DNA from 2 places in the Arthrobacter sp. MDT2-34-1 genome. Region 1 is predicted to be linked to the other one. Evidence: riboswitches for the same ligand, from Rfam matches in the RefSeq annotation. Region 1 holds a riboswitch; the other holds the start of a gene.
What was found. A riboswitch is a leader RNA that binds a small molecule or an ion and turns the genes downstream of it on or off. The one in region 1 is predicted to bind glycine.

Region 1 (14,777 bases):
CCCCTTCGCCGCCGTCGTTTCGGTGCCCCGTTCCGGGAGTTGGCGCAGGCCGTAGAGCAGCAGCCCGACGGCGACGACGGCCGCCAGGGCGGTGGCGCCTTGCCAGCCGGCCCAGAGCGCGGCGACGGGGAAGAACAAGCCCGAGAACAGCTGGCTGCCCTGAACGCCGGACTGCTTGACCCCGATCCAGCCCGGGCGCTTGGGTGCCGGAACCTGGGTCATGATGATCCGGTTCGTGGTCGGGTTGGAAATGGCCTGCGCGGGGCCGGCCAGCAGCGCGGCAATCACCAGGACCAGGTAGTGGTGGGACAGTGCGGCGACCACCAGGGCCACCGCTGTGCCGGCGAAGATCAGGATCAGCTGGGCGCGGCTGGAAATCCGGTCGCTGAGTTTGCCCAGCCACATGCTGGAGACCGCGGCGCTGGCGAAAATGGCCGTGGCCAGCAGGCCGAATTGGCCCTCGCTGATGCCCAGGTCGTCAATGACCAGCGGGCTGACGGTGCTCAGGCCGTAGTTCAGCAGCGGGCCGACGCCCATGGCGCAGGTCAGGACGAAAAGCAGTGCGCCACTGGGGTGTTTGGACATACTGCTCTCCTCGCTGCCCGGGTCGGGCTCCGTCCAGCAGGCTACTCCCCGCGCCGAACTTCCGGCGGCAGGCTTCGCAGCAGAAGGGTCTCCCGCCGTAACAATGGAGAGTTGGCTCACGTTTGGCGGCGCCGGCTGGGCTCGGCCGCCCCAGTGGTGCCAAGCCCGGGCGCGGGAGGGCGCGGCAGTGGGCTTCCACACCGCCGGCGGGCAGTCGCGGAGCTACCGGCGGCGACCCGGCACCAACTCAGCCGGCAGCCCGGGCCAGCGCCCTGCCGGCGGCCTGCCCCACACCCTGTCTTCTTGCGCGGGGCCCGCCTGCTTGCCCGGGGCCCGCCTGCTTGCCCGGGGGCCTACATCCGGCCCTTCTGCGTGCCGGCGTGCGCCTCCACGAAGGCGCGGCGCGGGTGCTGGGTCGCGCCCATCGATGTGATGTCCCGGCCGCCGAACACCAGCGGGCTCCAGCCTGCCAGCAGGCGCCACTTATGGATCCAGGTGGGCAGCGCCAGGGCGTGGTAGCCCATGGCGGCGTACCAGGCGGGCTTGCCCTTTAGCTCGTAGCCGAAGATCTTCGCGGCGCCCCGGCCGACGCCGTAGGTCGCGACCGTGCCCAGCGATTTGTGCCGGTACTCGGCCGGCGGCCGGCCTTGCACGGCGTTGACCACGTTTTGGGCGAGCAGCTTGGCCTGGCGCACCGCATGCTGGGCGTTCGGCGGGCAGTAGGCCGGCTGCTTCTCCGCTTCCAGATCGGGTACCTGGGCGCAGTCGCCGGCGGCCCATGCGCCGTGCACTACCTGGCCGGCATCGTCGATGACCTGCAGCCGGGCGTTGGCGTTCACGTGTCCCTTCGGGCCGCGCGGCACGTTTGTGTCGTCCAGCACGGGATTGGGCTTCATGCCGGCCGTCCAGATGATGAGACCAGCCGGAATGCGCTCGCCGGTACTGAGCTCGGCCACCGAGTCCTCGCAGGACGGCATGGTGGTGTTCAGCCGCACATCGATGCCGCGCTGGCGCAGCTGGCCCAGGGTCCACTCCGAGAGATTCGGTCCGACCTCGGGGGCAACCCGGTCCAGCGCCTCGACCAGCACCCAGCGCAACTGCGAACGGTCCAGCTCCGGATGCGCGTCCACGGCGAGCTTGGACAGGTCGCTCAACTCGGTCAGGGCCTCGACGCCGGTATACCCTCCGCCGACCACCACGAACGTGAGTGCCCTGGCCCGTTCCTCCGGGTCGCTCGTGCCGGCGGCCAGGGCCACGTTGTCGAGCACCTTGTCACGGCAGTAAACGGCCTCTTCCACGGTCTTGAACCCGATGCCGTGCTGCTCCAGCCCAGGCGTGGGGAAGGTCCTGGTGACCGCACCGACGGCGAAGACCACATGGTCGTAGGCCACCGAAAATTGGTCGCCGCCGAGCTCGAGCAGCCGGGCGTTCTTCGCCTGGACGTCGAGTGAAACCAGCTTGCCGCGGACGATGTCCACCTTCTTCAGCGCACTGCGGAGGTTGACCGTGACGATCCGCGGTTCGATTTCTCCGCCGCCCACCTCCGGCAGCAGCGGCTGGTACGTCATGTAGGAGTTGGGCTCAACCACCGTGATCCGTGCCGACGACGGTCCCAGCCGCTTGCGGATTCCCCAGGCAGTGTAGAGGCCGACGTAGCCGCCGCCCAGGATGAGTATGTGGGGCGTCGCTGAACTGGTCATGGTCCAGGTTTCCTCCCTGTTTGTCGACAGTGATTCGGTGGTCCTGGTGCATCCTTCGCCGGCAGGTGCGGGGCCGGTCTGCGGCCAGACTAGCACCGCCCCAGACGCAGCTGAACCCTCGGTCGGGCCCCGCTTCCGGCAGGGCCCGCATTCGCCGGCCCGCTCCCCCGGCGTGCCCTGCGCGCCCGGCGCACGCGGCTGCCTACAATGTGCTCAGGTGCCCCTATTCGTGGGGCTGTCGTTGGGGAGTAGGAAGCGTGGAGGCGGCTAAGCACACCGTGCACGGGCGGTCGCTCCGCACCTACCGCCGGGCCCGCACCACGCTCTGCGGCGTCATGGTTTTCTGGCTCTGGCTGCTGCTGGGAGCCGCGGCCTTCGTAACCGGCCTGTTTGATTCCCCCGCCAAGGTTTTCCTGGCCATGTATGCCGGCGCCGTTGCCGTGCTGGTCTCCATCCCGGTCGCCTTGCTCGCGGCCATCCTGATGGTACTCAACCGGCCCGAGGCGGGTGGCCGGCGCCGGGCTGGCGAACGGCTTTCGGCCGCGGCACGCGCCGCCGGCCCGGCGATCTCCGCCCTGCCATGGGCGGAGGCCGCAGGTCGTGCCAAGGAGCTGGGCGGCAAGATTGCTCCCGCTTCCCGCAGGATTGGCGCCGCTGCCAAGTCCGGTACGGGGCGGCTGCGCGCCGGTGCCGGACAGTGGCGCGGCGTCGCGGGCCACCGGCCGGGGACACCGCGTGCGCCGCAGCCCGCACCTACCCGGCCGCAGCCCGCCGAAACCTCGGCCGCCGACCTGCCGGGTGCCCGAAAGCCGGTCGTCCCGCGCCGGCCGCCGATGCCGCCGCGGCGTCCCGCGGGCCCGCCGGCCGTGCGCCCGTCAGGACAGGACCTGGAGGACGTGGCCTCCTAGCACTCCACGACGTTGACGGCGAGGCCGCCGGTGGCGGTTTCCTTGTACTTGTCGCTCATGTCGCGGCCGGTCTCGCGCATCGTGATGATGACCTCGTCCAGCGACACCCGGTGCGTGCCGTCCCCCATCAGCGCCATCTTGGCCGCGTTCACGGCCTTGGCGGCACCGATGGCGTTCCGTTCGATGCACGGGATCTGCACCAGCCCGCCGATCGGATCGCAAGTGAGCCCCAAGTTGTGCTCCATCGCAATTTCGGCCGCGTTTTCCACCTGGGCCGGGGTTCCGCCGAGGATTTCGGCCAGTCCCGCGGCAGCCATCGACGAGGCTGAGCCGACTTCGCCCTGGCAGCCGACCTCGGCGCCGGAGATGGAAGCCTGCTCCTTGTAGAGAACCCCGATGGCACCGGCGGTCAACAGGAACTTCACGACCACCTGCTCCTTGTCCTCGCGGGTGGCCTGTTCCATGCCGGGTGCGTAGTGCGTGGCGTAGAACAGCACGGCGGGGATGATGCCGGCGGCCCCGTTGGTGGGCGCGGTGACCACCCGCCCGCCCGAGGCGTTCTCCTCGTTCACCGCCAGCGCCACCAGGTTGACCCATTCCTGCCAGTACTTGTGGTCCCGGTCCGGGTCTTCCTTGCGCAGCCGCTCATGCCAGGCGGGGGCCCGACGGCGGACGTTGAGTCCGCCGGGCAGCTCGCCCTCGCGGCGGATGGCCGAGTCCTTGCACTCCTCCATCACGTTGTAAATGTGCACGAGTCCGGCCTCGATCTCTTCCCGCGGGCGGGAGGCCTCCTCGTTGAGCATCATGATGTCGCTGATGGCCAGGCCGGTGCTGCTGCAGTGCTCCAGCAGCCCCGCCGCCGTGCGGAACGGATAGGGCAGCTGCTGTTTGGAGGACTCCAGCTCATTCCGGGCGGCTTCCTCCTCGCCGCCGCGGACAATGAAGCCGCCGCCCACGGAGAAGAAGGTGGCTTCGTGCAGGATCCGTGCCTCGCCGTCGTCGTTCGATTCCAGCACCTGGAACCTCATGCCGTTGGTGTGCCGGGGCAGCACGGTCAGCGGGTGCAGCACCATGTCCTGCACCCCGTAGTCCAACGGCCGGGCGGCGGCGCCGGGCAGTTCCGCCCCCAGCCGCAGCCGACCGGAGGCGGCGATGTCCGCCAGCCGCTCCTCCACCTGGTCGGGCAGGATGTGCTCCGGTTCGAAGCCCTCCAGCCCCAGCAGCACGGCGGTGAACGTCCCGTGCCCGCGACCGGTGGCGGCGAGGGAGCCGTACAGGTCCACGCGCAGCCCGTTAACCCTGTCGAGCAGGCCGGCGTCGGCCACCTCCCGCACGAACGCGGAGGCGGCCCGCATCGGGCCGACCGTGTGCGAGCTGGAGGGACCGATGCCTACGGAGAAAAGGTCGAAAACGCCTACGGCCATGTCATCCCTTTCCTGTCTGTGTGGAGAGGTGCGGCGCCGCCGTCCCCGCGGCCGCGGGGACGGCGGCACCCTTGTAGCGGGTGAGGACTACTTCTCCCGCCGGTAGAACGGCAGCTCTACAACCTCGAACGGTTCGGGCTTGCCGCGCAGGTCAACGTCCACCCTGGTCCCGGGCTCGGCATGCTCGGCGTCCACGTAGGCCAGCGCCACCGGGTAGCCGAGGGTGGGGCTGGGCTGGCCGGAGGTGACCTCGCCGATGGTCCGGCCGTCTTTCAGCACCGGGTAGTGGGAGCGGCCGGCCCGCCGGCCAAGCCCCTTGAGCCCCACGAGCTTGCGGGCCGAGCCCTTCTCCTTCTGCGCCTCGAGGGCGCCGCGGCCCACGAAGTCGCCGTCCTTCTTCAGCGCCACCACGCCGCCCAGGCCGGCGTCGAACGGGCTGGTCTCGAGGCTGAGCTCGTTGCCGTACAGCGGCATGCCCGCCTCCAGCCGGAGCGAGTCGCGGCAGGCCAGCCCGGCCGGCAGCAGGTCGGCGCCCCGCCCGGCTTCCAGCAGGGCGTTCCAGAGCGCGGCAGCGTTGGCGTTCGGGACGTAGATCTCGAAGCCGTCCTCGCCGGTGTACCCGGTCCGGGCCAGCAGCAGCTTCAGCGGCGCCCCGGACACCGTGAAGTCCACCTCGTCGGCGGCGTAGTACTTCATGTCCCGCACCGTGCCATGCTGGTTGGCGGGCACCAGCTGGAGCAGGATTTCCACGGACTTCGGTCCCTGCACTGCCACCAGCGAGGTCTCGGCCGTGGCGTCCTCCACCGTGGCGTCGAAACCTTCGACCCGTGCGGCGAGTTCCGCGGCGACCGTCGGGGCGTTGCCGGCATTGGGCACCACCAGGTAACGGTCCCCGTGCTGGTCGGCGGGACGCCGGTAGATGATCAGGTCATCGATGATGCCGCCGTCGGCGTTGCAGATCAGCGAATACTTGGCCCGGCCCTCGGTGACGGCGGAGAGCTTGCCGACGAGCGCGTAGTCCAGGAACTTCCCGGCCTCCGGGCCGGTGACCCAGACTTCGCCCATGTGGGAGAGGTCGAACAGGCCGGCGCTGCTGCGCACGGCGCGGTGCTCGGCCAATTCGCTGCTGTACTTCAGCGGCATCATCCAGCCGCCGAAGTCGGTGAAGGAGGCACCCAGCCGCTCGTGTTCCTCGTAGAGCGCGGTGTGCCGGGGCATGGTGGTGGTCTCGGTAGTCATGCGGTGCTGACCTCTCTAGTTCTCGAAGGCTTCGGGCGGCGGGCAGCTGCAGATCAGGTTGCGGTCGCCGCCGGCGCCGTCGATCCGTCCGACCGGGGCGAAGTATTTGTCCACTTGCAGGCCCGGTACCGGGAAGGCGGCCTGCTCCCGGGTGTACGGCCGGTCCCAGTCGGAGCTGACCACGGCGGCGGCGGTGTGCGGGGCCAGGCGCAGCGGGCTGGCGTCGAGCGGGAAGTCGCCGGCGATCACCTGGTCGATTTCGCCCTTGATCGCGATCATCGCGTCGATAAACCGCTCAATCTCCCCCAGGTCCTCGGACTCGGTCGGCTCCACCATCAGGGTGCCGGCCACGGGGAAGGACAGGGTGGGCGCGTGGAAGCCGTAGTCGATCAGGCGCTTGGCCACGTCCTCGGCGGTCACCCCCGACTTGGCGGTGAGTTCGCGCAGGTCCAGGATGCACTCGTGCGCGACCAGCCCGTCGTTGCCGGTGTAGAGCACCGGGAAGTGCTCGTTCAGCCGGGCGGCGACGTAGTTCGCGGCCAGCAGGGCGCTCTTCGTTGCCTCGGTCAGGCCCTCGGCCCCCATCATGGCCACGTAGGCCCAGGAGATCGGCAGCACGCCGGCCGAGCCGTACTCGCTGGCCGAGACGGGCACGCCCTTGCCTTCGTGTTCGGCCAGCGCGGCGTTGCCCGGCAGGAACGGCACCAGGTGTTCGGCCACCGCTACCGGCCCGACGCCGGGGCCGCCGCCTCCGTGCGGGATGCAGAAGGTCTTGTGCAGGTTCAGGTGGGAGACGTCGCCGCCGAACTTGCCCGGCTGCGCGAGTCCTACCAGCGCGTTGAGGTTGGCCCCGTCGATGTACACCTGCCCGCCGGCGGCATGGACCGCCTCGCAGACGTCGCGCACGTCGGCGTCGTACACGCCGTGCGTTGACGGATAGGTGATCATGATGGCCGAAAGCGAGTCGGCGTTCTGGTCGATCTTCGCGCGCAGGTCGGCGTGGTCGATGGTGCCGTCCGGTGCCGTGGCGACCACGACAACCTTCATGCCGGCCAGCACGGCCGAGGCGGCGTTGGTGCCGTGCGCGGAGGCGGGGATCAGGCAGACGTCGCGCTGGTCGTCGCCGTTGGCCAAGTGGTAGCGGCGGATGGCGAGCAGGCCGGCGTATTCGCCCTGCGAACCGGCGTTGGGCTGGATGGAGACGCCGGCGTAGCCGGTGATCGCCGCGAGGCGTTCCTCCAGATCGGTGATCAGCTCGCGCCAGCCGGCGGTCTGGCTGGCCGGGGCGAACGGGTGGATGGACGCGAATTCCGGCCAGGTCATCGCCTCCATTTCCGCCGTCGCGTTCAGCTTCATGGTGCACGAGCCCAGCGGGATCATGGTCCGGTCCAGGGCCAGGTCTCGGTCAGACAGCCGGCGCAGGTAGCGCAGCATCTGGGTCTCGGAGCGATGGCTGTGGAACACCGGATGGTCCAGGTAGGAGGAGCTGCGCAGCAGCTCCTCCGGCAGCTCGAAGCCGGCGTTCCCGGCCGTTTCGGCGGTCTTGCCGGCGGCGTCCTCCACGCCGAAGGCCTCCGCGACCAGGGCGAGGTGCTCCGCCGTCGTCGTTTCATCGGCGGAAATGCCGACGTGGTCGGCGTCGATGCGGCGCAGGTTCACGCCCTTGGCCTCGGCGGCGGCGGCGATCTCGGCGGCCTTGCCCGGAGCCTTCACCGTGAGGGTGTCGAAGAACCGGTCTGCCGCCAGCGCGTACCCGGCGCCGGTGAGCACGCCTGCCAGCGTGCGGGCGGCCTCATTGGCGTGCAGCGCGATCGCCTTCAGGCCCTCGGGGCCGTGGTAGACGGCGTACATGCTGGCAACGACGGCCAGCAGTGCCTGCGCGGTGCAGATGTTGGAGGTGGCCTTCTCGCGGCGGATGTGCTGCTCGCGGGTCTGCAGCGCCAGGCGGTAGGCGGGGCGGCCGGCGTCGTCCTTCGAGACGCCCACCAGGCGGCCGGGCAAGGAACGCTCCAGCCCCTTGCGGACGGCCATGTAGGCCGCGTGCGGGCCGCCGAAGAAGAGCGGAACGCCAAAACGCTGTGTGTTGCCGACGGCGATGTCCGCGCCCTGCTCGCCCGGCGGCGTGATCAGGGTCAGCGCCAGCAGGTCGGCGGCCACGGTGACCAAGGCGCCGCGCTCCTTGGCCTGCGCGATGACCGGAGCCTGGTCAAACACCCGGCCGGAGGCTCCCGGCTGCTGCAGCACGATGCCCGAGATGTCGCCGTCCGGCAGGCCGGCGGAGAGGTCGGCAACCTCTACGTCGAAGTCCAGCGCCTCGGCCCGGCCCTTGACGACGGCGATGGTCTGCGGCAGCAGGTCCGCGTCCAGCACGGTCTTGCCGGCGGACTTGGACTTGTTGGACCGGCGCATCAACAGCACGGCTTCGGCCACTGCGGTGGCTTCGTCCAGCAGGGAGGCGTTGGCGATCGGCAGCGCGGTGAGGTCCTGGACCATGGTCTGGAAGTTCAGCAACGCCTCCAGCCGGCCCTGCGAAATCTCCGGCTGGTACGGGGTGTAGGCGGTGTACCAGGCCGGGTCTTCCACCACATTGCGGCGGATCACCGGCGGCGTGATGGTGTCGTAGTAGCCCTGGCCGATCATCTGCACGGCCGTCACGTTCTTCGCGGCGAGGGCGCGCAGGTCCCCCAGGACCTGGGACTCGCTGCGTGCGGCGGGCAGCGCCAGCGGTTCCTGCTGGCGGATGTCGGCGGGCACCGCCGCGTCCACCAGCTCGTCGATGCTGCCGTAGCCCAACTGCTTGAGCATGGTTTCCGCGTCGTTCCGGCGCGGGCCGATGTGTCGGTCGGTGAAGGAGGCGCTGCCGGGCCGGGTAGCGCTGGTGGACTTAGCCGTCATGTGAGGAACTCCAGTTATCCCCGGCTGGGCTGACCATGCCGGTAGTGAAGGGTTCCTCCCCACTCTGTGACTGAACCTGAGAGATTCCGCAGGCTGTGGCCCAAGGGGCCGCCTCCTGCTTGCACCGTCGGTGAGCCGGTCCTGAACGGTCCGGCTGCTTTCCAGAGTTGCCTCTTCGCGGCGGTACAGGTGCCTGAGAGATTCCTGGGGAGGTATTGCTCCTACGGCGCCTGCTGACTGGTACCCAGCAGGACTCTCCCGCCGCATGTCGAAGGCTGTATGCAGTTGTACTGACTCCTTGAATGGTAGTCCAGCGGCTGGCGCGCAACAAGGCGGCGACGCCCGACGGCGCGGCTTGCGGCCGCCGCGGGGGCGCCGGAACCCGCGTGGCCCGCCGCTAGGCTTCGGTGCGCGAGAGCATGCCCTTCACGTAGGCGGCCTGTCCGACGTGCTCCAGGCAGTCGTCCAGGACGCTGACCAGCCGCACCCCCAGGCTGACGTGCGGGTCCCACCGGGTGTCCACGATCCGGTCCAGATCATCCTCGCTCAGTCCGGCCAGATACTCGAGGGTGCCGGCATGGACGTCGTCGTAGTAGCCGCGCAGCAGGTCGGCCGATTCGACCCGAACGACCGCCACCTGCTGCGACGTGTGGCCGTAGCCATGGTCCTTCCGAGGCAGCGGCAGGTCGAACCGCTCCGCCCAGCCGGTCAGCCAGTACTGGTCCGTGCCGGCGACATCGGCAATATGGTCGTCCTGAATGCGCGTCAGATGCCAGATGAGCCAGGCGATCGAGTTGCTGTCACCGCCGGGCCGGTCGGCCAGTTGTCCGGCGTCCAGCCCGTCCAGCACGGAGTGGACGCGCTCCTGGATCCTGCCGTAGGCATCTGCGAGCAGGTCGTTGAACTTCATGGCGCCTCCCGCGGGTCGACTGTGGCGCCAGCTTACCGGGCGGGGCCGCGGCGAGGAATGCGTGCCTGCCTGCAGGCGCGGGGACGGTCACGCAGCCGCGCATCCGTCGCCCGGACCGCCTGCCACCGCGGTCAACTGTAATCGGCCGTGATGGTTCGCTCCCGGCCATTGAGCCGCATTGTCCCGCCGTAGGGCACGATCCATTGCGGACGGGTATGGCCGAACGGGACTCCGATGCAGACGACGGCGTGGTCGTTGTAGCGGTTCATCTCGGCGAGGACTGCATCGCGTTGCGCGGCGCGGAGCCGGTCACGCTCCTCCGCTGGCGCGACGGTACCGTGACTGCTCACCGGCGGCCGGGCGACGATCACTCCTTCCACCGCCGAGAGGACGCCCCGTTCCCCCAATGCCCGGACCCATCTCTTGACCCACGCTGCCGGAGGCAACTCCTCACTGGTTTCAAGGATCAGGATCGACCCCTCGAGGGCTCCCAGGGGCGGCAGCCGACCGGCCATGGCCAGCTGATCGATGACTTCCAGGCACCCGCCCCAGGTGCGGCCGGTCGCTTCCCGCTCGGGCCCCGCCCACGTCCACGGCTGCGTGGGTTCCCGTTCACCGAAGTCGACAAGGGCTTGTGGCGTCAGCCAGTCCGGCCCGAAGTCCTCGGACTCGCCTGGGTCAACAATCTCCAGCTCACCGCCCGTCAAGAGCGCCGCCTTCAGCGACGCGAGGTGCTGGTCGTCAATGTGCGGCCCGGCTCCGAGGTGCACCTGGGTCGAGCCCCCGTAGTAGCCTGCTATCCCGACCGACCACAGCCAGTTCAAGAGGTTCGTGTTGTCGCTGTAGCCCATGAAGATCTTGGGGTTCGCGGCGGCGAGACCGGCGTCCAGATGGGGAATGAGGGCTACCTGGTCGTCGCCGCCGATGGTCGCGAGGATGGCCCGGATGGTTGGGTCGGACAAAGCGGCGTGCAGATCAGCGGCGCGTTCCGCGGCGGAAGCGCCAAGCTTCCGGGTCGTCGGGTATTCCACAGGGACCAGTCCCGTTTCGGCGCTGAGTCGACGCATCGCCTGCTCGTGGACATCCGGCGCGAACCCGGGGGCAGCAAAGGAAGGGGAGAGAATCGCGACCCGGTCACCGGGCTCAAGCTTGGGCGGGGACACAAGGGCATGGCTCGGCATTCCCCCATCCAACCACGGGCTGTGCCTCAGCGGCCGCTATCCATCCCGGGCCGAATCCTCCAGATAGCGGGGCCGGCCCACGATGACCAGGCCCACCGCCAGGATGAGCAAGGCACCGCCCAGCAGGCCGAAGGAAGCACCCCAGCCGCCGCTGGCCTCGCGCAGCAGCCCGAACATCAGCGGGCCGGCGCAGGCGACCGTGTAGCCGATGCCTTGCGCGAACCCGGAGAGCAGCCCCGCGCCGGCCGTGGTGCGGGTCCTGAGGTTCACCAGCAGCAGGCCCAGCGCAAAGGTGCCCTGGCCGAGCCCCGCCAGGGTGATCCACAACCAGGTGCCGAACGAGGGTGACAGCAGCAGCCCGGCGTATCCGGCCGTGTAAAAGCCGATGAACAGCAGGCCCAAGCCCAGGGGACTGCGCAGCCGCCCCGCGATCAGCGGCACCAACAGACTGGTGGGCAGGCCCAGGATGGCGTAGTAGGCCAGCATGGTGCCCGCCGTCGGGGGCAGCATCCCGCTGTCCACCAGCAACGGCGGCAACCACGTGAACATGGCAAACGTGTTCGACAAGGTCCCGGCGAACACCAGGGCCAGGCCCCAGGCGACCGACGAGCGCCAGACGCGGACCGACGTCGTCCCGACGGAACCGGCCTCAGCTCCCGCTGCGGGCTCCGAGGCTTCCGCAACGGGCGGCCCGTCGGCTCCTGCGGGGCCGGCCGCAGGCCCGGGGACGGTTACCGCCCCGGGGACGGCAGCGCCGGGGCCGACTCCCGTACCGGGACTCACGGCAGGCCCGGAACCGGCCAGCTGCCGGGCGCTGCCCTCATCCGGCGGGAGGATGTCCAAGCCGCCGGGCCGGTAGGGCTGCAGCACCAGGCGCGCGGTGCGGCGGCGCCAATGTTCCGTCCACGCAGTCATCAGCCACGGCACGAGGGCGGCCGCGCTCACGGCCGCCCACACTCCGATCGAGAACCGCCAGCCGGCAGCCTGCTCAAGCGGCACGGCAAGCAGCGGGCTGAGCGCCGTACTGGCCGCCAGCAAGGTCACGTAAAGCGCGGTGATGAGGCCGATCCGGTCCGGGAAATAGCGCTTCACCAGCGGCGGCAGCAAAATGTTGCCGATCCCGTAGCCAACCATGGTGAGGCCGGACAGGACCAGGAACGCCGGCACGTCGGAGGCCAGCGCTCGGCCCAGTTGGCCGACGGCGGCCATGCCCAGTGCCACGAGCAGCAGTGCTTCCATGCCGATCCGGCGCATCAGCAACGGAACTGCGAACCCGGCAGCGGCGAAGGCGGCGGTCGGCAGCATGCCCAGCACACCGGCGGAGGCCGTGCCGAACGGCAGATCCGCGGCAATATCCGCCAGCACCGGCGACACGCCGGAGACGGCCAGCCGCAGGCTGAGCGCCAGCAGCAGGACGCCGACGAGCACGGTCAGCCGGCCGGCAAGCGGGGCAGGCCGCCGCGGGGCGGGGCTGGCACCCTGAGGCGGTGGGGAATCCGGGCTCGGTGGGGCGTCGGCGGTCAGTTGTGCGGGCGAGGGCAAGCGTGGTCCATGGGTCGAAAGGCCGGGCGGGCGGCCGGAATCAAAACCGGCCGGGAATCACTTTATCCCGTCGCGGCCCGGCTGCCCGGCAGGCGGGCTAGGAACCCTCCTGGCCCAGCCCTTCGGCGAGGATCCAGAATGTTTGGCGCAGCCGCTCCACCGCCGCCTCATGCTGGCCCCGCTGGAGGTACTGCACGGTCTCGCGCCAGCCGTCGGCCCAGAGAGGATAGGCGAGGGCGTGTTGGAACAGGTGCAACCGGGCCAGCGAACGGTCGAGGACGTGCATGTTTACGGCCCTCAGTTCCTGGTGATCCGCGGCCCCCAGGATGACGGTTACCAGGCTGCCGGCGGCGCGGTAGGCGCCCAGGATGTCCTCCCGGTCGGTCGCCGCCCGAAGGTCGTCCGCCATCGTGGCCATGGTGTCGATCTCCTGAGGCGACAGCCGCGGGGCTGCCCGCTCGAACAGCGCTACCAACACCACGCCCATCACATCCAGGAGTTGGATGGCCTGCTGGGGACCGGGATTGGCGATCCGGTGTTCGTGCCCGGTGGCCTCGATCAGGCCTTCTTGCGTGAGATCGCCGACGGCGTCGCGCACCAAGGCTTCCTCCGCACCGATGCGGCCGGCGAGCCCCGCAACGGTCACCCTGGAGCCCGGCTCCAAACCGCCCGCCAGGATGTCCTCCCGCAGCCTGCGGACCGCTTCGTCGCGGCCCGCTCCCCCGGGACCGCTGCCCCTCATCATGACCCCCCTGCCGCGTATGACCGACGTCACATACGAGTAATGTACGCGAAAAGGTAGATCGGGGTCACTGGTGCTGGCTACTCTGATGGGACCTGCGGCACAGCGTCGTGCGGCAGGTTCTAAACGTGCAGTCAGGACGTGCGCAGAATGAACGCCACCTATACCGCCACCGCAACCGCCAACAGCAAGAACCACCAAGACTGGGGGCGGGCGATGGCGGCCGCGTTGGTCGATCTGGTCCAGCAAAGCGAAAGCGGCCCTTCCGGGCCCCGGGAGCTCTACGGCGACGAGCTGCGCTTGGTGATCGAAGAGACGACGGACGGGGTCCTGATCCACCTGTCCTGGACACCCGGCGGGCGGGACGCCTCCGGCACCGTCGCCTGAATCCATCCGGCCGGTGTCCGGCCGGCCGAAGATTGTTCCCGCGCAGCCGATGCTGCCAAGATGATTCCATGGTCTACCGCCAGCCGTACCTGCACGATCTCACGGGAGTATTTGCGGCACCCGTCCAAGCCTGGAGCGAGCCCCACGGGCAGATCCGGGGTACCGGGGCCCAAGGGGTCTACTGCGGGGACGACCGGGTGCTGGCCCGGTGCCTGCTGGCGGTGAACGGGCAGGAACCGGAGTGGATCTCCACCCAGTCGCGCTCGGCCGGGCGCGCCGACTTCTTCTCCTTCATCCGGACCGCCGAGGACGGGGCCGATCCGCTGGTCACCCTGAACCGCTCGCGGGCGGCAGAAGGCGGCCGACTGGCCGAGGCGCTGACGTTCACGTCGGCCCTCGAGGACGAGTTGGAACTCCAGGTCCGCGTCGACCTGGTGGCCGATGCCATTCCTCTGGAGCAGGTGCGCGCCGGGGCCGCGGGCGAGGCCGGCTCGGTGGCCCCCGGCGGCGCCATCTGGAGCTGGCGGGACAAGACACGCGCCGCGCTGACGGCCGAAGGCGCCCGGGTCAGCTTCGACGGCAGCTTGGTCCGGCTGGAGTGGACGGAACTGCTCAAGCCGGGCGCCGTCGTCGTCCTGTCCTGGAGCCTGGAGCTTGACGACGCCGAGGCTCCCCTGACCGGCGCGGCCGCGCCCCCGCTGCGCACGCCGTCGCTGGCCGGGGATCCCCGGCTGCAACGACTGATGAGCCGCTCCATGACCGACCTTAACAGCCTGCGGATGGCCGGGCGCCAAACCCCCGGCGACGTCTTCCTGGCCGCGGGGGCCCCATGGTTCCTGACGCTGTACGGCCGGGAGGCGCTGGTCGCCGCCAGGCTGCTGCTGCCGGTCGACGCCGCGGTAGCGGAAGGGACGCTGCGGGCAGTGGCAGCCTGGCAGGGCACGGCCGAGTCGGCGGAATCGGGCGAACAGCCCGGCCTGATGGTCCAGGAGGTGCGGCAGCGCCGCCTGTCGATGCCCGCGGACGCCGTGGTCCGGCAACTGCCCCCGGTCCTGTACGGGTCGCCCGACGCCACGCTGCTGTGGATCGTGCTGCTGCACGACGCCTGGCACTCGGGGATGCCGGAGGATGCCGTCCGGGACCTGCTGCCCCATTTGGAGGCCGCGCTGGACTGGCTGCGCATCGACGGCGACCCCGACGGCGACGGCTTCCTGGAGACGCCGGTTCCCGCCCTGCAGGGTCCGGGACACCAGGGGTCCGGCGA
Region 2 (14,777 bases), 390 kb from region 1:
TCACTGATGGCGGCGTCCTGTTCGATGATGCCGAGGATGCGCATCTTGTAGTCGTTCAGGCGGGCCTGGATTTGGTCCAGGGGAACGTCTTCGAGCGACCGGCCGTAGGCCGCGATCTCTTCCCACAGGGTTGCCAATTTCTCCATGCCTGCGTCGCTGAGCGGGCCGTCGAGGGTGAGGACAAGCTGGCTGGCGAGGGCGTAGGTGAGGCACTCGACGCAGTTGTAGTTGGCCGCCGCCGAAAGGTTTTGGGGGACGACGACGTCGGCCTGGCCGAGGATCAGGACAACCTGGAAGCCGACGGCGACGGCGGTGCAGTCCCGGCAGGAAGCGAAGGCGTAGGCCTCGTTCGTGGCGTCTACCGGCCCGCCTTCGGCCCACACCAGGGCGAAGGCGACGTCGTAAACCACGGATCCGTCCTCAACGTTCACGGCAAGGGCCTGGTTACCATCCTCCTCGGGGGCCAGCGGCCGGTCGAACGGGAAGACCCAGGCCGGCGGTGTGCCGGCGCCGGCCTCAGTAACGGTGGTGCCGGAACCGCCGTCGTGCTGTAAAGCCTCGGCGGTGTCCGCCGTAGCGGTCTCCTGATGCCCGGCCTGCAGCTCGCGGGGAACGAGGACCATCGCCAGTTGCGGTTCCTCCGCCGTGGGCAGGTCGGTGCCGGAGGGCCATGCCGCCACCGTTTGTCCTGCGCCGCCTTCTGCCAGCCCTGGCGGTGACATCGGGGCGAAGAAAGCCGCCGCATCGAACAGGGTTCCGCGTTCGTAGGGCTGCACCGGGCGGTAGGCGCCGTCGTCGGGCCACCAGGCCCAGGCCAGGCCGGCAAGAACGGCGGCGGCGGCGGCCATGGCGGTCACCCGCCGGAGCGGCCGGCCACGGGTTTTCGCCCAGGCCGCCGTGCCAAGCTGGCGGGCCAGGCGCAGCAGGATGTAGGCCATCCCGAGAACGGGAAGCGCGACGGCGGTGATCGCCAGGACACGCACGGCCATGCCGGCGACATCGCCGTCCGCACCGGCATCGGCCAGCAGCCTGTGTTGGTCCATGATGCTGGCCCAGGCCGTCCCCAGGACCCGGGGAAGCGAGACCACCATCATGGCCAGGCAAAACAGGAGCAGCGGCACCGTGGTCAGGACCCAGGCGGTCACGACGGCCCTGGCCCAGGGCTTGAGCAGCTTGGGTTCGGGGTCGGACCACCGCCAGGGCAGCAGCCCCAGCAGGGTGGGCTTGATCCGTTGGAACAGGTCGGGAACCCCGGTGGCGTCGGCGAGGATGTGGTAGCCGTCGAAGCGGACCAGGGGCAGCAGTTGGCGCACCATCTGCAGGATCTGGGTCACCACCACCAGCAGCAGCGCGTCGAAGCCGGTGAGCCACCAGGCGCCTATCGTGCCCACCACGACGATGGCGTTGAAGTAAAGGCCGCCCAGGTCCGTGCGGAGCCGGCCGCCGCGTCCCAGGCGGTAGGAGTCGGTGACGTCGGTGTAGAAGGCCGGCCAGATCAGGTACAGGCCCACGCCCATGGCTCCCGGCGTTGCGCCGCCGCGGCGCGCCCCGGCCGCATGGCCGAACTCGTGGAAGCCGGCCGAGAGGATGGTGATGGCGAAGACCAGGAGCAGCAACCCCGGGTTGGCGAAGGCCTGGTGCGTTGCCGAGCCGAGGCCCTTGACCATGAGCACCCACCAGCACGCCGCCAGGAAGGCCAGGGTTACGGGCAGGGCGATCAGCGGATGGAACAGGACAGCGAACGGAGCCGTCAGCTTCCGGGTCAGCGCGGGATCCGTGACCGTGTAGCGGAAGCGCATGCCCAGGAGCGGGCTCGCCTTTTTGACGTCGGGCTGCGAGCCGTCGGCGAGCCGCAGCAGGCCCAGCGGCAGCAGTTGTTTGTCGATCAGGGTCTGCACGTTTCCGGCAGTGATCAGCCTGCCGGACTTCTCGCCGGCGTGCTCGGCAATCTGGTCGAGGCTCCGGGAGCCGTCGACGCCCTCCAGAATGGCATACAGGAGCGGGGTGAGCTGGAGCGTCTGGCCGTCCGCGCGCCGGACTAGCGCGGGCGGCTCCCGGTAGCCGGATCCCCGCGCCGGTCCGAGGAGCTGCACCCCGTCGGCCAGCGCCGGGACGTCAATCAAAGGGGCAGCCGACCGGCCGCCGGGCAACGGGTCACTCGTGGCCGGCGGCCGGCTCGGACTGATGCTCATTCAGGGGCTATTGTTCGAGATCGGACTGCTGGCCGGCGCTGGCCTCGGCGCTGCCGTCAATCTGCTGGTTGATGATGGCGTCCTGCTGCGCCACCGCGACGGCGTTGCTGTCGATCGAGCCGATATTCGCCGCCACCGCGGCGTCGATCGGCGCGGCAACGTTGGCGTTGGCTGCCACGGCGCCGTTGATCGGGGCGGCAATATCGGCGTCCGCGGCCAGATCGACGTTGACGTTGAGCAGGTTCCCGTCGAGGGTCGACCCGAGGCCGTCCGTGACGGATCCGGTGTCGGGCAGGGTCCCGTCCGGCAACGTGCCGTCGGGCAGGGTGCCATCGGGAAGGGTACCGTCGGGCAGCAGCGCCGGAGCAGTTTCCTCCTGCCCGGCGGCGCCCTCCTGGGCAAGGCCGGAAGCGCCGACGGCGGCGCCCGTCCCGGCAGCGGAACCGGCCGTTGCCCCGGCGTCCTCTACGGTGTCATTGCCCTGGTCGATGGTGCTGTCCTGGGTCGACTCGGCGGTCGCGTCGGCCGTGATGCCCTGATTGATGATGACGCCCTGGTCGGACAGGGCCTGCGCCGTGGAGCCGGACGAGAGGAGGTTCGCCGAGGCGGCGGCATCGATGGGGGCCGCCACGTTGGCGTTAGCCGCGACGGCCAGGTCGATCGGCGCGGCCGCATCGATGGCCAGGTCGAGATCGGCATTCAGATCCAGGATGGACGCGACTTCCTTGTCCGGCAGCGCGGTCCCGGACTGGGATTCGAGTTCCTCCGGCGATAGCGGCGTGCGTCCTATGTCGTTGCTCATCAAAATCTCCGTTTCCGGCGCAAAGCGCCATTCGTTCCAACCCGTTGTCGCAACCTGTCGATTCTTGTCAACGGCCCGGCGGTACCGGCGCCTCGGTCATCAGCCTTCCTCTCGACGACATCAACGCAAAGCATACTGATGAATCCATTCATTGTGTAGGCGTCGGCGTTCGGCCGCACGCGCAGCGGCGGACACTGCCCTGAACTGGACCGGCGGAGGCGGACGTGGCCCTGAACTGGACCGGCGGGACCGGAGAACGACGGCCGGCGGGACGCGACCTTGAATTGGCGGCCGGCGCAACCCTGGAGCGGCGACGGGGCCTGACGTCTGGTGGCGGAAATTTGGGATCGCACCGGCACTGTGTGTAGGGTGTGAGGCGAATCACCCACAACTGAATGCCTTTTGAACCGTGGCGGGAGAGTCCTCTCCGCACACCATTCGGGCAGGCGCCGTAGGAGCAAATCCTCCCCAGGAATCTCTCAGGCCCATGTACCGCCGCGGCTAGGCAACTCTGGAAAGCAGTCAGGCAGCAGCCTGGCTCACCGACGGTGCAAGCGGAACACACTCCGCGGAATCTCTCAGGTCAAATACAGAGCGGGGAGGAACCCAAATCCCAGCCGAGCCCTCGGGCCGGCCCAATCTTGGAGTTCCTCATGACTTCCTACCTGCAGCGGCGCGTCCTCCGCAGCCATCGCTCAAAGACTTGGTTGCCGGCCCTCGCCCCACCTTAATCCCGCCCCGTCGTTCCCGGTGCCCGCGCCCTGATCCTCGAGCCAAGGAGTCCGGGGATCTGGCGACCAGCGACCGCTTCATCGAAGCCATGATCGCCGTCCGCACGTGCTTCCGCCCCGAAGCGTCAAGGCGAACACAACGGGTGCACTAAAGGGGCCGAGGCGACCTCCTCTCATCTCCTCAACAAAAAGCGTGTTTAAGAAAGGCATCACAGTGAGCAAAGTCAACGCCGAACTACGATACTCCGCGGAGCACGAATGGGTGGCCGCCGACGGTTCCGGCCCGTCCAAAATCGGCGTTTCTGCCGTGGCAACCGAGGCGCTGGGCGACATCGTGTACGTGGATCTCCCCGAGGTCGGTACCGTCGTGACGGCCGGCGAGACCTGCGGTGAAATCGAGTCCACCAAATCCGTTTCAGACCTCTACTCCCCGGTGACCGGTGAGGTCATCGAAGTCAACGGCGACGCCGTGGCCGACCCCGCCGTGATCAACAACGACCCCTACGGTGCCGGCTGGCTGTTCACCGTCCAGGTGTCGGAGGAGGGCCCGCTGCTCTCCGCCGAGGAGTACGCCTCCGCCAACGGTGGTGAAGTAGCGTGAGCGCGGCAATGACGGCGGTCGCCAGCACCAGCCTGAACGCGGACCTGGGTGTCCTCGATCCGGAAATTGCCGCCCAGATCGACAACGAGCTGCGCCGCCAACAGTCCGGGCTGGAAATGATCGCCTCCGAGAACCACACCCCCGTCGCCGTCATGCAGGCCCAGGGCTCGGTGCTGACCAACAAATACGCCGAGGGTTACCCGGGGCGCCGGTACTACGGCGGCTGCGAGCACGTCGACGTGATCGAGCAGCTGGCCATCGACCGGGTCAAGGAGCTGTTCGGCGCCGGCTTCGCCAACGTCCAGCCGCACTCCGGCGCGCAGGCCAACGCCTCGGTAATGCACGCCCTGATCAAGCCCGGCGACATCATCCTGGGACTGAACCTGGCCCACGGCGGACACCTGACCCACGGCATGAAGATCAACTTCTCCGGCAAGCTCTACAGCGTGGCCGCCTATGGCGTCTCCGAGGAGGACCACCGGGTCGACATGGCCGAGGTGGAGCGGCTGGCGCACGAGCACCGGCCGCAGCTGATCATCGCCGGCTGGTCCGCCTACCCGCGCGAGCTCGACTTCGCGGAATTCCGCCGGATCGCCGACGACGTCGGGGCGTACCTGATGGTGGACATGGCGCACATCGCCGGCCTGGTGGCCGCCGGCCTGCACGCCAGCCCGGTGCCGCACGCCCACGTTGTCACGTCCACCACGCACAAGACGTTGGCGGGGCCGCGCGGCGGCATCATCCTGACCAACGAGGCGGACATCGCCAAGAAGATCAATTCCGCGGTGTTCCCCGGCCAGCAGGGCGGGCCGCTCGAACATGTCATCGCGGGCAAGGCCGTGGCGTTCAAGGTTGCCGCCTCCAAGGAATTCGCCGACCGCCAGCAGCGTACGCTGGCGGGCGCACGGATCCTGGCCGAGCGGCTGTCGCAGCACGACGTCGCGGAGAAGGGCATCACGGTGCTGACCGGCGGCACGGACGTGCACCTGGTCCTGGTCGACCTGCGCAATTCCGAGCTGGACGGACAGCAGGGCGAGGACCTGCTGGCGGCCATCGACATCACGGTGAACCGCAACGCGGTGCCGTTCGACCCGCGGCCGCCCATGGTCACCTCCGGCCTGCGCATCGGCACGCCGGCGCTGGCCACCCGCGGCTTCGGCGACGAGGCGTTCCGCCAGGTCGCGGACATCATCGCCGAGGCCCTCATCGCCGGGCCGGCCGCGGACCTGTCCGGTTTGAAGGCCCGGGTGGAGGCACTGGCCCAGGCGCACCCGCTCTACCCGGACCTGGCACCGGTTTCCGCAACCGAAGGGCGCTGAGGAGCCATCATGGCCGTCGGCGTCTTCGACCTCTTTACCGTGGGCATCGGTCCGTCCAGTTCGCACACCGTCGGTCCGATGCGGGCGGCCGCGGTCTTTGCCGGGGAACTGGTGTCAAGCGGCGTGCTGGACCGGGTGGCCGGGCTGCGGGTGGACCTGTACGGGTCCCTCGCGGCCACCGGCCGCGGCCACGGCACGTTCACGGCGGTGATGCTCGGGCTGGAAGGTTTCCAGCCCGAGCAGATCCTGCCCGACGACGTCGAATCCCGCCTGGCGGAGATGGCCTCGACCGGCGAGCTGCAGATGTGCGCGCGGGTCGAAGGCTCGGCCGGGCGGGTCCTGGCCTACCGGGTCGAGGACATGGTGCAGCACCCGCTCACCGTGCTGCCCCGGCACACCAACGGGATGAAATTCCAGGTGACCGACGACGCCGGCTCGGTCCTTCACGAGGCGACGTTCTTTTCCGTGGGCGGCGGCTTCGTGGTCCGCGACGGCGAGGAAGGTGCCGCCGCCCGGGAGCCGGATGCCGCCCAGGCGACGCTCCCCTACCCCTTCCGGACGGCGGCGGAACTGCTCGAACACTGCCGCAACACCGGCCTGGGCATCAGCGACATCATGATGCTCAACGAGAAGGCCTCGCGCTCCGAGGCGGACATCCGCGCAGGCCTGATCCACATCTGGCAGGTGATGGAGGAATGCAAGGACTCCGCCATCAGGCGCGAAGGTGTCCTGCCCGGCGGGCTGAACGTCCGGCGCCGGGCCCCCGCCTGGCATGAGCGGCTGCGCAAGGAAGACAAGGACCGGGACCACAAATACTGGCAGGAATGGGTCAACCTGGTGGCCCTGGCCGTAAACGAGGAGAACGCCTCGGGCGGCCGCGTCGTCACCGCACCGACCAACGGAGCGGCCGGCATCATCCCCGCGGTCATGTTCTACGCCACGCACTACGCGCCCGGCATGGACAAGGCGACGCAGGCGGACAAGGAAGACGTCATCGTCAAGTTCCTGCTGGCTGCCGCCGCCGTCGGGGTCCTCTACAAGGAGCAGGCCTCCATCTCCGGCGCCGAGGTCGGCTGCCAGGGCGAGGTGGGTTCCGCGTCCTCGATGGCCGCAGCGGGACTGGCCGAGGTGATGGGCGGCAGTCCCGCGCAGGTGGAAAATGCCGCCGAGATCGCCATGGAGCACAATCTGGGACTGACCTGCGACCCGATCGGCGGCCTGGTGCAGATCCCCTGCATCGAACGCAACGCCATCGGCGCCGCCAAGGCCGTGAACGCGGCCAAGATGGCGCTCTGGGGCGACGGGACGCACCGCGTCTCGCTGGACGAAGTCATCATCACCATGCGTGAAACCGGCAAGGACATGAGCTCCAAGTACAAGGAAACCGCGATGGGAGGCCTGGCCGTCAACGTCGTCGAGTGCTAACCGCGCGCCGGTCCGGCTAAGCCTCGCGGGCGGCGGTATTGCCCCGTATTCACTGTCCCTTTTCGGTGTGGCCCTTGATGTCGATCAGGTGCTCCTCCATGGCATCGAAGGCCCCGTCTCCGTCGCGCGCCAAAACAGCCTCAAAAATGCGGCCGTGCCACATCACAGAGCTTCGGACACGCTCCAGCGTCAGGAATTCGTCGGCACGTGAGGGGGCCATCAGGTCATTGGACATCGCCAACAATTCGGTCAGCAGCGGGTTCAGGGAGAGCCGGGCCAGTTCCGCATGGAAATCCAAATCCAGTTTTCTTAATTCCGCGTTCGAAGGCTGGGGGCGGGCCGCCTCTTTGGTGGCGGCATCGAGGATCGACCGCAATTTGGAGACCTGGCCCCGTGCCCTGATGGCCGCCCGCTTGGCGATCCCCGGTTCGATGACAAGGCGGAGATCCATGACGTGATTCATCGGGTCTCCGGCACCGGTACTGCCGGTCAGCGACGAGGAGCCGAAGGCCAAAAGCGGTTCGTCGGCTACGTAGGTGCCGCTGCCGGGGCGGCGGTACAGCAGGCCGACGGCCTCGAGCTCACGCAGGGCTTCCCGCACCGTATTTCTGGACAAGCGGTAATTCTCGGCAATTTCCCGTTCGCTCGGAAGTTTAGCTCCGGGGCTCAGGGTACCGTCCTCAATCCGGGTCCGAATTGCCTCGGCGAGGACGTCTACGCGATCGCTGAATACCAATAAAGGCTCCTGCCTCAGGCTCCGCATATTCGTCCTCTCTATGGGTACCGGCTAGCGGGTCTCCCCCCTGACCGCACAAGTTCCCGGCAATTAAAAGTGTATTTCCCGGCACCACACCTTGTGGTTTAGTGACTCACCTCACTATGCTACCCAAAGTGGTCCAACCACCCTACCGGTTCTGTGAACTAGCAGAGGAAGCCCCCGCAATGAATCAAGCAGCAATCTCAACACCGCACCACTTGGCCACGGAGGCCGGGTGGGCCGTTCTCCAGGAAGGCGGGAGCGCCGTCGACGCGGCCATCGCCGCGGCCGCCGTCCTGTCCGTCGTCTATCCGCACAACTGTTCCATCGGCGGCGATCTGGTGGCGCTGGTGAAGGAACCCGATGCAGAGCCTGAGTGCGTGCTTGCCGTAGGCCGGGCCCCCGGTGCCGGCCGCCTGGCGGACATGAGGGATCGGTTTGGCGAGAAGATGCCGGCCCGGGGACCGGCGACCCTCACGGTTCCCGGAGCCCCCGCCGGCTGGCAGCACCTGCACGAGCGGTACGGGCGTCTGGATCCCTCGACCCTGCTCGAAAGGGCGGCCGAACTCGCCGGCGGCTATCAGCTGTCCCGGTCGGTGACGATGGCAGCGGTCAAAGCAGCAGCTGCCGGAGGAATAAGTGCCGAACTCGTCTCCGCCTTGTTTGGTTCCTCGTTTGAGCCGGGCAAGCGCGTGTCGAACCCGGCGCTGGCGGAAACGCTGCGCCGCATGGGTTCGGCGGGGTTCCAGGAGTTCTACCGGGGCACGACGGGCGAGTCACTGCTCTCGTTTATGCAGGGCCATCGCGCCGAATTCAGCGCCGACGACTTCGCATCGGTCGTCCCGGTCACGGCCGCGCCGCTGTCCCATCGCGGCGAAAGCCACACCGTGTACACCAGCCCGCCGCCCACCCAGGGCTTCGCACTGATCCGGCTACTGGAGAACCTGTCCGCGGCGACGGGCCATGCGGTGACCTCGCCGGATGTCGTCGAGGCCATGCAGGTCAATGCCCGGATCTGCAACCACCTGCGGGACAACATCCTCAGCGAAGACTCCGAACCGTACTTCTACCGCAATTACGGCCTGGAGGACCTGCCGTCGTCGGGAACCCCCGCACTGGCCTCGGCCCGGGCCGACGGAGACACGGTCGGAATTTCGTGCGTGGACAGCACGGGATTGAGCGTGTCCTGGATCCAGAGCCTGTATTCGGCCTTCGGCTCGTACCTGATGGATCCGGCTACCGGCGTCATCCTGCAGTGCCGGGGCTCAATGTTCTCGCTGAACGACTCGCAGCCGAACGCCTTCCGGGGCGGAGCCATGCCGCCGCACACGCTGATGCCGGTCATGGTGACCGACGAGCACGAGCGCATCCGCTACATCCAGTCGACCATGGGCGGCAAGGCCCAGCCGCAGATCCACGCCCAGGTATTGCTGAGGCAGTGGGCGGGCGAATCGCCGGCGTCTGCGCTGCTGGGCCCGCGCTGGATGATCGTGCAGGACGACCAGGGTGCCGATGTGGCCGTCATTGAACAGTCCGTGGATGCCGGGACGCGGGAGCAGTTGGCCGCGAGCCTCGGCAGGACCCGCATGGAGCCGGACTTCACCGACGGGCTGGGGCACATGCAGCTGGTCACGGTGGATTCCGCCGGCGCTCCGGTGGCGGCCAGCGATCCCCGATCGGACGGATCCGGACGCTATGGACCGCTCGGATGACGCTGACGGAAAGGCGTCCGGCAAAGAGTGCCCGGCGCGGCTGGCTGCTTCCCGATCCGCTCCTCTTGACGGTGCTCTCGTTCGGCACGGGCTTCCTTGATGCCCTGACCTACCTCGGACTGGACCGCATTTTCGGCGCCAACATGACCGGAAACCTGATCCTGGTGGGAATCGGACTGAGCGGGGACTGGGCCGAATTGATCCACCCGCTGGTCGCCCTCCTCGCGTTCTGCGTCGGATGCATGGTGGCGGGCCTGTGCAACAGGCTGCTGGAGGCAACAAAGCGGGGATCCCCGGCCCCACGGATGCTGTTCCTCACCACCGGGGTGCTCCTGGCCGCGAGCACCGCCCTCGCTTTCATGAACGGGGGCGGATCTTTGGGACTGGTCATCACCGCCCTCATCGGGGTGGCCATGGGTTGCCAGAGCCTCGCCGCGAGACTTCTGGCGGTCCCCGAGATCAACACCGTGGTCGTCACCTCCACGCTCTCGCAATTCTTCGCCGAGGCCGGAGCGGGCCGAACCTGGCGCAAACGGCGTGTTTCGGCGCGCCAGCTGGCAGCCGTTGGAAGCATGCTGGGCGGCGCCATCGTCGGTGCGGCCGTCGTACCCTTTGCCGGCCTCACGGCCCTCGCCGTTCCCACCGCCCTGGTTCTCCTGATGGCTCTTTTCTGCCGGCGGCTGGAACCCCAGGCGTCCTGACACCTGCCCGCTGCGAGCCCGATCGAGAAAGGGGAAAGAACCAGAGGCTGCCCTGACGGAACAAGCCTCACGTCGATTGCACCAATTCTTCCAAGAACAGGAAATCCAAATGTCTGAGTACAACGCGCCAACCGGAGCGGTGAACCACGCCGACCGGATTGACGACGACGGCGGCAAGCCCGCCAAATGGAAAATTGTCGGCCCCGGGCTCGTCGTAGCGGCCACCGGCGTGGGGGCTGGGGACATGGTCGCCACCCTGGTGGCCGGCACCCAATTCGGTTACCAGCTCTTCTGGGCCGTCATCGTCGGTGTCGTCATGAAGATCGTCCTGGTCGAAGGCGCCGGACGCTACACCCTGGCCACCGGCAAGACCATCTTCGAAGGCTGGCTGACACTCGGCCGCTGGACCACGTGGTACTTCGGCCCGTACATCATCATCTGGGGCTTCGTCTACGGCGCCACCGCCACCTCCGCGGCAGCGCTGCCGCTGGCCGCCATGTTCCCGGTGCTCCCGCTGTGGGCGTGGGCCATCCTGAACAGCCTGGCCGGCTTCGTCATGATCTGGTTCGGCAAATATGCCACCTTCGAGAAAATCACCGCAGCGCTGGTCGGCATCATGTTCGTCACCGTCGTGGGCCTGGCCATCATTGCCGTTCCCAACATCCCCGAAATGCTCAAGGGGCTGATCCCCTCGATCCCGGCAGAAGGCGGCCTCCTGTCCACCCTGGCCCTCGCCGGCGGCGTCGGCGGCACCATCACGCTGGCAGCCTACGGCTACTGGCTGCGTGAAAAGGGCTGGTACACCCCCAAGTGGATGCGTGTCATGCGCATCGATAACTCCATGGCCTACGTCATGACCGGCATCTTCGTCATTGCCATGCTGATCGTCGGCGCGGAGGTCGTCCGCTCGGCCGGAGTCTCCATCAGCGGAAGCGATGAGGGCCTGCTGGATCTGGGCAACGTCCTCAACGATCGCTACGGCGAGGTCGTCGGCACCGCCTTCCTGGTCGGCTTCTGGGCGGCGTCGTTCTCCTCCATCATCGGCGTCTGGAACGGCGTGTCCCTGATGTTCGCCGACTTCTGGGGCCACATGCGCAAGAAGCCCTCCGGCCATCCGGACACCCGCGTGGGGGGCAAGTACTTCAAGTTCTATGTGCTCTGGCTGACCTTCCCGCCCATGCTGCTGTTCATCATGGGCAAGCCGATCGCGCTGATCCTGGCCTACGGCGTCCTCGGCTCGCTGTTCATGCCGTTCCTTGCCCTGACCCTGCTCGGCCTCCTCAACGGCAAGCGGATCCCGAAGGCGTGGGCCAACCGGCTGCACACGAACATCGCACTGGGCATCTGTGCCCTGCTGTTCGGCGTCCTCGGTATCCAGCAGCTGGTCAAGTCGATCGCCCCGCTCTTCGGCGGCTGACACGCAGGGCGAGGTGGCCCAGCGGCTGCCCAGCCCCGCCGGCGCTCCCGGCAGGGTAGCTGGTTTGGCCACCACTGCGGTCCCGGGGCAAAGACGCCTCGGCAGCCATGGGGAGAAGTTATAAGGTACGGAAGGCCCGCAACGTCGCGGGCCTTCCGTCTCCCTTTGGTGATGCTCCGGCAGCTGGTTGTTCGGATCGCAACCGCTGTTTGCCGGTTAGGCCAGCCAGCGCCGCCAGCGTGACTGCTCCGGTTCCGGCGTTGGTTCCGGTTCCGGCTCCTCGCCCAAGGCCAGCGCGGCCTCGACGATGTCGTCTTCGGTGAGCGTCATGACGGCTTCACGATCGAGCGCATCGAGACTTCGTTCCTCGTCCAGCGACAGCCGCAGCGCCTGGCGGTTGAGCGACTGCTCGAACAGCGTGCGGGCGAACCGTGCGTTGCCGGAGTCCTCGCCCGCGTGGAGGCCGGTGAAAATGCGGCGCAGCATCTGGTCCGCACCCGGCTCCAGCGTGTACTCGTGTTGGGCCAGCATCCGGTGGAAGATCGTCTGGAGTTCGTCGATGGAGTAGTCGGGGAACGTGATCTCGCGGGCGAATCGGGAGCGCAGTCCGGGGTTCGAGAGCAGGAAGGACTCCATCAGCTGCGGATACCCGGCCACGATCACGACCAGGCGGTGGCGGTAGTCCTCCATCCGCTTGAGCAGGACCTCGATCGCCTCGGGGCCGAAGTCCGCCCGGCCGTCCTCTGGGGCCAGCGCGTAGGCCTCATCGATGAACAGGACGCCGTCCAGCGCACGCCGGATCACCCGGTCCGTCTTGATGGCGGTCGCGCCGACGTACTGCCCCACCAGGCCCGAACGATCGACCTCGACCAGGTGGCCTTTCTGCAGTAGACCGACCGCGCGGTACATCTCGGCCAGAAGCCGCGCCACGGTGGTCTTGCCCGTGCCCGGGTTTCCGAGGAACACCAGATGCTGTGATGTGGCCACCTCCGGCAGGCCGTGCGCCTTACGGCGGGCCTGGACCTGGAGCAGTGCGACGAGGGCCCGCACCTGTTCCTTCACGGTCCCCAGTCCGACCAGTGTGTCGAGCTCGGCCTGCACCTCGGACAGCGGCCGGGCCGGCCCGGGCCTCGCACCGATGCGATCGCCGACCAAGTCGTCGACGCGCTCCGAACCGTGCAGCTTGAGCTGATCGGCCAGATGGCCGATTGTTTCGCGCAGGTCGTCGAGGGGATTGCGGCTGGGAGCCATGCACTCACTGTAGTACCCGGTTCCCGACCGGGGAGCGGTTGGCCTCACGAGTATCCCCCTTTGGCCGTAGTTCACGCGACACCGGGTCTCCGTTTGATATGCGGGCACTGGCCGGAGAACAATGAGCAGTGCCATACAAGTGTCCGCAATGGAGGAGCATGGTTGTCTAAGTCGCATTCCTTCCCTGCTCAGGGCCGAACCCTGCGCGCCTCGGCCTGACAGTCTCGCAAGCCGGCCGCACACCGCGACAAAGATGAGCGGGAACTTAGGAACGCCTGTGAACGGCCCCAGCGCGATGGGATTCATGTCCACCAAGGTTCATGTATGTCCCGTTAGCGGATGCTTCATCGAGACACTGCCGGGACATACTCACGGTTATCGGCGTAGATAATGTGATTCAGGTAGTTCAGTCGTTGGTCCGCGTGCTTTTTACAACCGAGGCTGTCAGGTTAGGCCAACCATAGATTTACCGCCTCATGTGAGAGCGGCAGTTCCGCTGCTAGCTTCGCGCGGATGACCGGTCCTTCGACCCCGCAGTCAGAAACGCTTCAGCGCTGTGTTGAACGGCAAGGCCACAAGTACACTCCCAAGCCCGTCCCCGAACGTTATGCAGGGCAATACAAACTGACCGACGCTGCAGGCTTTACCCGCGCGTGGGAGTTTATTTCATTAGCAGCCCACCATTGACGTGAATCGTCTCACCCGTTATGTAGCTGGCCTGCTTCGAGCATAAGAAGCCGATGACAGAGGCTACTTCTGACGGCTCGCCTCGGCGGCCGAGCGGAATCGGGGGCTCTCCGGCGGCACCGGCAGCGGTATCTCCCATTGACGTGGCGATGATTCCGGGGGCCACGGCATTGACCCGAGTCCGGGGTGAGAGTTCGCGCGCGATCGACCGCGTCAGGCTTTCGACTGCACCCTTGGAAGCGGAATAGGACGACACTCCGGCGTTGCTCCGGCTACCGGCCATGGAGCTGAGATTCACGACGGCGCTGCCCTCGCCCAGGTGCGGAATGCAGGCCTGAAGCGTATTGACGACGCCCATCACATTGACTTCCATGATCTGCCGCCATTGCTTCAGGTCCGCTCCGTCCAAGGGACCGTGGCCGAATATGCCTGCCGAAGGCACCACGAAGTCGATGGTTCCAAAGCTGGATGCGCATTGCTCTACCGCCCTTACGCAGGCTTCGGCCGAGGTGACGTCGGCCGAAGCAAAACCAGCCGTGCGTTGGCCAGGGTCTAGCGAAGTCGCTACTTCCTTGGCCGCTTCTGCGTCGTAGTCGATTACAAACACGTTGCTTCCCCGGCTATGGAAATATTCGGCTGTGCTCCTGCCGATGCCGCCGAAACCTCCGGTTACAAGCAGGGTCCGCCCCTTGAAATCATCCAACTTCTTCCTCCACTTCTGTGAGCGCCGCCTCGATCCGGCGGCAGGTATTGTCTAGTTCCCGCAGAAAATAGACATGAGACTCCGGGTCATGCCTGAAGGTCGGAATCGCGACGCTGACGGCCATGACCGTCTCCGCCTGGACCAGGAGCCCTCTACTTATTGCCGTGATGCCTGGTTGTGTTTCATCCTTGTTGACGGCGAATCTCTGGCTCCGGATGACTGGCAGTTCAGCCTTGAACCGGGAATATGCTGGGTCGGCCTCTGCCAGGACAGCTACCTGTTCCAGCACTGCTTCTGAGGCAGGATGAGCGAGGATTGCCCGGCCGCCTGCTGAACTGAAAAGCGGCAGCACATGGCCGGTACGGTCGCCCACTCGGTTCCCTCGCCGAGCCTCGACGCAGAGAACAAACCGGATTTCGTCGTGTTCCAGCGCTTGGAGATTGACCGTCTCATTGGTCCGTTCCGCCAGCTGTTCGAGG

Region 2: linked by a shared signal. The riboswitch ahead of gcvH (glycine cleavage system protein GcvH) and the one ahead of gcvP (aminomethyl-transferring glycine dehydrogenase) in region 1 are both predicted to bind glycine.

Annotation. Positions count from the first base shown of each region.
Region 1 is NZ_JBNHGO010000001.1:1,687,632-1,702,408, forward strand. Features, by position in the region: gene AC5RVV_RS07850 (MFS transporter) at 1-585, opposite strand, end outside; gene AC5RVV_RS07855 (NAD(P)/FAD-dependent oxidoreductase) at 939-2,285, opposite strand; gene AC5RVV_RS07860 (hypothetical protein) at 2,543-3,193, shown strand; gene AC5RVV_RS07865 (L-serine ammonia-lyase) at 3,190-4,617, opposite strand; gene gcvT (glycine cleavage system aminomethyltransferase GcvT) at 4,705-5,856, opposite strand; gene gcvP (aminomethyl-transferring glycine dehydrogenase) at 5,872-8,751, opposite strand; glycine riboswitch at 8,923-9,022, opposite strand; gene AC5RVV_RS07880 (mycothiol transferase) at 9,149-9,661, opposite strand; gene AC5RVV_RS07885 (S66 family peptidase) at 9,793-10,842, opposite strand; gene AC5RVV_RS07890 (MFS transporter) at 10,879-12,384, opposite strand; gene AC5RVV_RS07895 (GntR family transcriptional regulator) at 12,482-13,126, opposite strand; gene AC5RVV_RS07900 (hypothetical protein) at 13,277-13,513, shown strand; gene AC5RVV_RS07905 (glycogen debranching N-terminal domain-containing protein) at 13,582-14,777, shown strand, end outside.
Region 2 is NZ_JBNHGO010000001.1:2,073,541-2,088,317, forward strand. Features, by position in the region: gene AC5RVV_RS09745 (hypothetical protein) at 1-2,123, opposite strand, end outside; gene AC5RVV_RS09750 (peptidoglycan-binding protein) at 2,200-2,994, opposite strand; glycine riboswitch at 3,398-3,499, shown strand; gene gcvH (glycine cleavage system protein GcvH) at 3,940-4,326, shown strand; gene glyA (serine hydroxymethyltransferase) at 4,335-5,645, shown strand; gene AC5RVV_RS09765 (L-serine ammonia-lyase) at 5,655-7,070, shown strand; gene AC5RVV_RS09770 (FadR/GntR family transcriptional regulator) at 7,120-7,833, opposite strand; gene AC5RVV_RS09775 (gamma-glutamyltransferase) at 8,013-9,539, shown strand; gene AC5RVV_RS09780 (YoaK family protein) at 9,536-10,240, shown strand; gene AC5RVV_RS09785 (Nramp family divalent metal transporter) at 10,350-11,657, shown strand; gene AC5RVV_RS09790 (AAA family ATPase) at 11,874-12,908, opposite strand; gene AC5RVV_RS09795 (SDR family NAD(P)-dependent oxidoreductase) at 13,570-14,298, opposite strand; gene AC5RVV_RS09800 (IclR family transcriptional regulator) at 14,291-14,777, opposite strand, start outside.